2 regions of the Pseudarthrobacter sp. 05T312 genome follow, and region 2 is predicted to be linked to the other one. Evidence: riboswitches for the same ligand, from Rfam matches in the RefSeq annotation. Region 2 holds a riboswitch; the other holds the start of a gene.
The links. A riboswitch is a leader RNA that binds a small molecule or an ion and turns the genes downstream of it on or off. The one in region 2 is predicted to bind S-adenosylmethionine.
Positions count from the first base shown of each region.

Region 1: it holds a riboswitch for S-adenosylmethionine, as region 2 does, so the genes downstream of both, metX (homoserine O-acetyltransferase MetX) here and AC1DIP_RS11695 (cobalamin-independent methionine synthase II family protein) in region 2, are expected to answer to the same signal.

Region 1 is NZ_JBFTLY010000010.1:96,238-99,644, reverse strand. Features, by position in the region: gene AC1DIP_RS14145 (bifunctional o-acetylhomoserine/o-acetylserine sulfhydrylase) at 1-1,289, shown strand, start outside; SAM riboswitch class IV at 1,424-1,539, shown strand; gene metX (homoserine O-acetyltransferase MetX) at 1,552-2,667, shown strand; gene AC1DIP_RS14135 (MFS transporter) at 2,844-3,407, shown strand, end outside.
Region 2 is NZ_JBFTLY010000007.1:98,856-102,262, reverse strand. Features, by position in the region: gene AC1DIP_RS11700 (uracil-DNA glycosylase family protein) at 73-705, opposite strand; gene AC1DIP_RS11695 (cobalamin-independent methionine synthase II family protein) at 917-2,125, opposite strand; SAM riboswitch class I at 2,139-2,243, opposite strand; gene AC1DIP_RS11690 (adenylosuccinate synthase) at 2,592-3,407, shown strand, end outside.

The DNA.
Region 1 (3,407 bases), on a different contig from region 2:
ATGCTGGCCAGGAGGCGGACAGCGCAACAGGGGCCCGCGCCCTGCCTATCTACCAGACCACGTCATTTGTGTTCCCGAGCGCCGAAAGCGCGGCCAACCGCTTCGCCCTGGCCGAACTCGCACCCATCTATACGCGCATCGGCAATCCCACCCAGGATGCCGTCGAGCAACGGATCGCCAGCCTTGAAGGCGGCCTGGCGGCATTGCTGCTGAGTTCGGGGCAGGCTGCGGAGACCTTTGCAGTGCTGAACATCGCTGAGGCAGGCGACCATATCGTGGCCAGCCCCAGCCTTTACGGCGGAACCTACAACCTGTTCGCCCACACCTTGAAGAAGTTCGGCATCTCGGTGACCTTCGTGGCTGATCCTGACAACCTGGACCAGTGGCGCGACGCCGTGCAGCCCAACACCAAGCTTTTCTTCGGTGAAGTGGTGTCCAACCCGCGCCAGGACGTCCTGGATATTGAAGGCATCTCCGAAGTGGCCCACCAGGCCGGCGTGCCCCTCATCGTGGACAACACCCTTTCCACCCCATACCTGATCCGCCCCTTGGAATGGGGCGCGGACATCGTGCTCCACTCGGCCACCAAGTACCTGGGCGGCCACGGCTCGGCCATCGCCGGCGTCATCGTCGATTCCGGCAGGTTCGATTTCGGCAAGGACCCGGAACGGTTCCCCGGCTTCAACACCCCGGACCCCACCTATAACGGCCTGGTCTATGCACGCGACCTTGGCGAAGGCGGCGCGCTCGGCGCCAACCTCTCCTACATCCTCAAGGCCCGGGTGCAGTTGCTGCGCGACCTCGGCTCGGCTGTCTCGCCCTTCAATGCGTTCCTGATTTCCCAGGGCCTGGAGACGTTGAGCCTGCGGGTGGAGCGCCACGTTGCGAACGCCACGGATGTGGCGCGCTGGCTCGAGGCAAGGGACGACGTCGAATCCGTCGCCTACGCGGGGCTGCCGTCCAGCCCGTGGTACGAGCGAGGCCGCAAGTACGGGCCCAAGGGAACGGGCGCCGTCGTCGCCTTCAACCTGGCCGGCGGCGCGGAAGCCGGCAAGCGCTTTGTCGACGCCCTGGAGCTGCACTCGCACGTGGCCAACATCGGCGACGTGCGCTCCCTGGTCATCCATCCGGCGTCGACCACGCACAGCCAGCTCTCACCGGAGCAGCAGGTTGTGGCCGGGGTGCACCCCGGCCTGGTCCGGCTTTCCGTTGGGTTGGAGCACATCGACGACATCCTGGCTGACCTGGAAGCAGGCTTCCGGGCCGCCAAGGGCACCGAAGGGGCTTAAGGAACGACGCCGGCCCCCATGAGAGAGATGCCGGCCCGCCAGTAAGGAGGCCGGCAGGGGGCGCAGCAAGCCGGGAAGTCACAACCAGTCATACTCTTGGCCAGGAGCGGGGGGTGTTTCGTACACTCGAACCAGGTCATGAGTGCCAGTGACAGCCCCGGCTTGCTGGCCGGCAACCCTCCATCCGCGGTGGGGTGCCCCGGGTGAGGACCTGGCCTGCCGGTCAGACGACGGCAGGCAAGCGCGTAGAAGAGGTCTTGCCATGACGGTTACCGTCGCCCGAACCACCATCCCTGAACATGGAATCGTCCGTTACGCCTCCATTGGGGGTCTGGAACTCGAAGCCGGGGGATACCTCCCGGATGTGACCCTGGCCTACGAAACCTGGGGGACGCTCAACGCGGACGCCAGCAATGCCATCCTGATCGAGCACGCTCTGACCGGCAGTACCCATGTGACCCGCGGCGACACCGACGAAGAGGGCTGGTGGGAGCAGCTGGCCGGCCCCGGAGCTCCCGTGGACACGGACCGCTTCTTCGTGGTGTCCATCAACATCGTGGGCGGCTGCTACGGATCCACCGGCCCGTCCTCGCCCGCGCCGGACGGTAAACCCTGGGGCTCCCGGTTTCCCCTGGTCACGCTGCGCGACAGCACCGTTGCCGAAGCCCGGCTCGCGGACCAGCTGGGCATCAAGGACTGGTTCGCAGTCCTCGGCGGATCCATGGGCGGCGCACGGGCCCTGGAATGGGCCGTGACGTACCCGGAACGGGTGCAGCGCTGCGCCGTGATCTCCGTGGGAGCCGCCAGTACTGCCGAGCAGATTGCCTTCGCGCAGGCGCAGACCCTGGCCATCCGGCAGGATCCCCACTTCAACGGCGGAGACTACTACGGCGGTCCGTGTCCGGAGGAGGGGCTGGCCCTCGCCCGCCGGATCGCCCACATCACCTACCGGTCCGCCGCGGAGCTGGAAGGCCGCTTCGGCCGGGAGCCCCAGGCGCCGGAGTCGCCCCTGCAGGGGGAAGTGTTGGCCTCCCGGGGCCGCTACCAGGTGGAAAGCTACCTGGACCACCAGGGCAACAAGCTGGTGAAGCGCTTCGATGCCAACAGCTATATCGCCCTGACCGAGGCGCTGATGAGCCACGATGTCTGCCGGGGACGGGGAACCCTGGCCGAAACCCTGGCCGCCTCCACGGCGCGGTTCTTCGTGGCCGCCGTCGACTCCGACCGGCTCTATTTCCCGGCGCAGTCCCACGAACTGGCCCGGGCCCTGCCCGGGGACGTGGATGTCCATGTCATCCAGGCGCCGATTGGGCACGACGGATTCCTGACCGAAATCGGGCAGCTGGGCGGCCAGCTCCGGAGCAGCTTCCTGGTCTAAACCCCCGGCGAACAGCCGGCAATGTGCATTCCTGCAGATGCCTTCTGCACTAATCGGCGTTGAGGTTGCCCCGCGGGCAGACCATACTCATCGAATCCGGCTTTCGTGGTGTGCATCACATCCGTCTGCCATTGACTGGTCCCCGTGGTGTCGACGACGACGCCGAAGGAGTTCGCATGAGTACGGAAAGCTCCGCCGCAAGGCGTACAGAGGAAACCGACGTCAAGGCCTCAGGCCTGAAGAAAGTGGTGACGGCGTCCATGGCCGGCACGGTCGTGGAGTGGTACGAGTTCTTCCTCTACGCATCGGCCGCCACGCTGGTGTTCGGGAAGGCCTTCTTTCCCAACGCCGGCACCGAACTGGACGGCATCATCGCCGCCTTCCTTACCTATGCCGTCGGTTTCGTTGCCCGTCCCATCGGCGGCATCGTCTTTGGCCACTTCGGAGATAAGTTCGGCCGGAAGCAGCTCCTGCAGCTGAGCATCATCCTGGTGGGGGTCTCGACCTTCCTCATGGGCTGCCTGCCCACTTTCGGGCAGATCGGCTACTGGGCGCCCACGCTGCTGGTCTTCCTCCGGTTCGCCCAGGGCTTTGCCGTGGGCGGGGAGTGGGGCGGCGCGGTACTCCTCGTCGCCGAGCACAGCCCCAGCAAGTCCCGCGGCTTCTGGGCCAGCTGGCCGCAGTCGGCGGTGCCGCTGGGCAACCTGCTCGCCACGGCCGTGCTGTTCGTCCTCTCCTCC
Region 2 (3,407 bases):
ATTACGACGACGGCAGGTCACCTTCCCAAGGAAGGTGACCTGCCGTCGTCGTAGGTTGAGCCTGCCGAAACCCTAGGCTTTACGGGCGATGCCTGTGCGGGCCATGGCGTCGGCGTAGGCCGCGCGCATGTCCTCGAGGTACTCCTCCTGGCGCGCGGGGGAACCGGCGAACGCACGGCCGCTGAGGGAACGCACCTTGTAGGTCTTCAGGCCGCGGCGCCACAGCAGCGGAACTTCGGTCTTCAGGAGTGCATTGGCCAACCGGTTGGCTTCGGTTCCATGCGCCACGATGACCGAGGCGCGGGGCACCAGGGCCAGGAACTTCAGCAGCGGCTTCAGGCCTGCCTGGATCTGGTCCGGGGTGAACTTGCCGTTGGCTTCGCCGGTGACGTGCCAGGGGTGGACGTTCCACGGCATCACGAACTCGGGGCGCAGGCCCAGCTTCCACTGGAGCCCCAGCATGCGGGTAGCCGCGTCCTGGTCACCGGCCGTGATGAATCCGGACGGGTCCGCCTCGCCGATGTTGGAGAACAGGCTGATGATGCGGCATTCGTCGACGTCATGCATCGGGTCCACATAGGGCACCACGGTTCCGGGCTTGGCCTCCTGCAGGGAATCACACAGTTCGTTGACGGCTGCAACGCTGGGTTCGTAGCGGCGGCTCATGAGCTGTTCGTGGAATGTTTCTGGGGCCAGGGCTGTCATGAAGTGCTGGGTCTCCTGCGGGGATTGGCGTTGCTGCCGCCACGGAAATGGGCACGCGGGGGCGCGACACCTCAGCGGCGGTTGATTGGGGTGGGCCAACTCCGGGTCGGCCTTGTCCAGTTTACCAAGCCCCCGGGAACGGAAACGCCGGTCCCGCGAATCCGCCACGGCGGAACACGGAACCGGCGGGTTCCCGCTTCGCCTCTTGCAGCTACCAGAGGCGGCTGGTGGCGCGGCGGGCGCCCTCGCCGAGGGCCTCCAGCTTGGCGAAGGCGATCTGGGGGTGCACCCTGCCGCCCAGGCCGCAGTCGGTGGAGGCGATGACGTTTTCGCGGCCCACGACGTCGGCAAAACGGACGATGCGGTCGGCAACGAGGTCAGGGTGTTCCACCACGTTGGTGGCATGGGACACGACGCCCGGGATGATGATTTTGCCCTCGGGGAGCTTGGTGTCCTCCCATACGCGCCATTCGTGTTCGTGGCGGACGTTGGCTGCCTCGAAGGAGTAAGCGCCGGCGTTGACCTGCAGCACCGAGCCGATGATGTCGGCGAACGGGATGTCCGTGGTGTGCGGGCCGTGCCAGGAACCCCAGCAGACGTGCAGCCGGATCTGTTCCTGCGGCAGGTCGCGGAGGGCCCAGTTGGTGGCCTCCACGCGCAGCTGGATGAACTTCAGGTAGTCCTCCAGGCTGGGCTCGGGATTGATCTGGTCCCAGCTCTCGGCGAGGGACGGATCGTCGAGCTGCACCGTGAGGCCGGCGTCGACGATGGCCTTGTATTCCTCCCGCATGGCATCGGCGCAGGCGTAGACAAGTTCCTCATCCGACTTGTAGTACTCGTTGGCCACGCGGGCGCAGGAGCCGGGAGAGAGGGATGCTACGAAGCCGTCGGACAACCCGGCGGCGGCGAGGCCGGTCTTCAGGTTCTTGATGTCCGATGCCACCAGGTCCTGGCCCGTGTAGGTCAGGGGTCCGGCGATCTTGGGCTGGGTCACGCTCTTGCGGTGGGACAGGATGCCCGAGGAGGGGTCGTTGTAGGCCTCGTTGAACGCCTGCCGGTCGCGCCGGTCGGGGAAGGAAGTCAGGACAATGTTGCCGGGGGAGGAGCGGTGCACCTGGGCATCGGCCCAGCGGTCCACGTTGGTTGGCTCCAGGCCGCCCAGCCGTGCGAAGGAGTAGTTCCACCAGGCACCGTAGTCCACGGAGTTGGCCATCGTGTGCCCGTATTCGCCGTCGTTGGGAATGTCGATGCCGAGGTCCTTCTGGCGCTGGACCACATCCACCACGGAGGTTTCAAGGAGGTCCAGGAATTCCGGGGTGATGCCATCGGTTTCCTTGGCGGCATTGGCGGCGATGAGTTCAGGGGTGCGGGGCAACGATCCGGCGTGGGTGACGCGGATGTGGTCGGTGTTCAGGGGCATGCTGGAATCTTCCTTTCCATCGGTCCTGGCAGTAGCACCTTCGGCCCGCAGGAATCCTGCTGGACCGTGGTTGCTGCGGCGTCATCGAGCCAGGTCTCTCGGCCGCTCCGGATGGTTCACTCTCAGATAAATGGAGAGACCCGCCTTGGGGCAAGTCTGCGCCGCTTTATGTCGCGGCTCCTTGCGGGCGGCTTCCCTGCTATGCACTCGGGCAGCGCAGCAACGGCTACCTGATCAAGCAGACCGTCACCACGCTGACCTCCACGGCCGCGGCGGGCCACAACAGTGGACAAAGTGCCCTATCGGCTAAACTTGGGTGGTAAGAGCCCCGGAACTCTTGCTTCGTTGCGCCGTGCTGCGGCTGTGCGAAGGCCGGTCTGTTCGGGGCATTCTCATGAACGGCGCTGCATGGGCCTGCCACCTGGTGGCCGGGCCCGGGCGGCCCGAACGAATGGGGGAGGATCCCATGCCAGCAATTGTGATCGTAGGAGCCCAGTGGGGCGACGAAGGAAAAGGCAAGGCCACCGACCTGCTGGGCGGCCGTGTTGACTACGTCGTCAAGCCCAACGGCGGCAACAACGCCGGGCACACCGTCGTCGTAGGCGGTGAAAAGTACGAACTCAAACTTCTGCCGGCAGGCATTCTTAGCCCCAACGCCGTTCCCGTCATCGGCAACGGCTGCGTGGTGAACCTGGAGGCCCTCTTCCAGGAAATCGACGGACTCCAGGCGCGCGGCGCCGACACCTCAAAGCTGCGGGTCTCCGCCAACGCCCACCTGGTGGCGCCCTACCACCAGGTGCTGGACAAGGTGACCGAACGCTTCCTGGGCAGCCGGGCCATTGGCACCACCGGCCGCGGCATCGGTCCCGCCTACATGGACAAGGTGGCCCGGCTGGGCATCCGCGTCCAGGATGTCTTCGACGAATCGATTCTCCGCCAGAAGGTGGAAGGCTCGCTGCGGCAGAAGAACGAACTCCTGGTCAAGGTCTACAACCGCCGCGGTGTGGTGGTGGACGAGATCGTGGAGTACTTCCTGTCCTTCGCCGAGCGGCTCCGCCCGTTGGTCATCGACAGCACCCTGGTCCTGAACTCCGCGCTGGACGAGGGCAAGGTAGTCCTGATGGAGGGCGGCCAGGCAACATTCCTGGACGTGGACCACGGCACCTACCCGTTCGTGACCTCCTCCAACCCCACCGCCGGCGGCGCCTCGGTGGGCTCCGGCATCGGCCCCACGCGGATCTCCCGCTCCATCGGCATCATCAAGGCCTACACCACCCGCGTT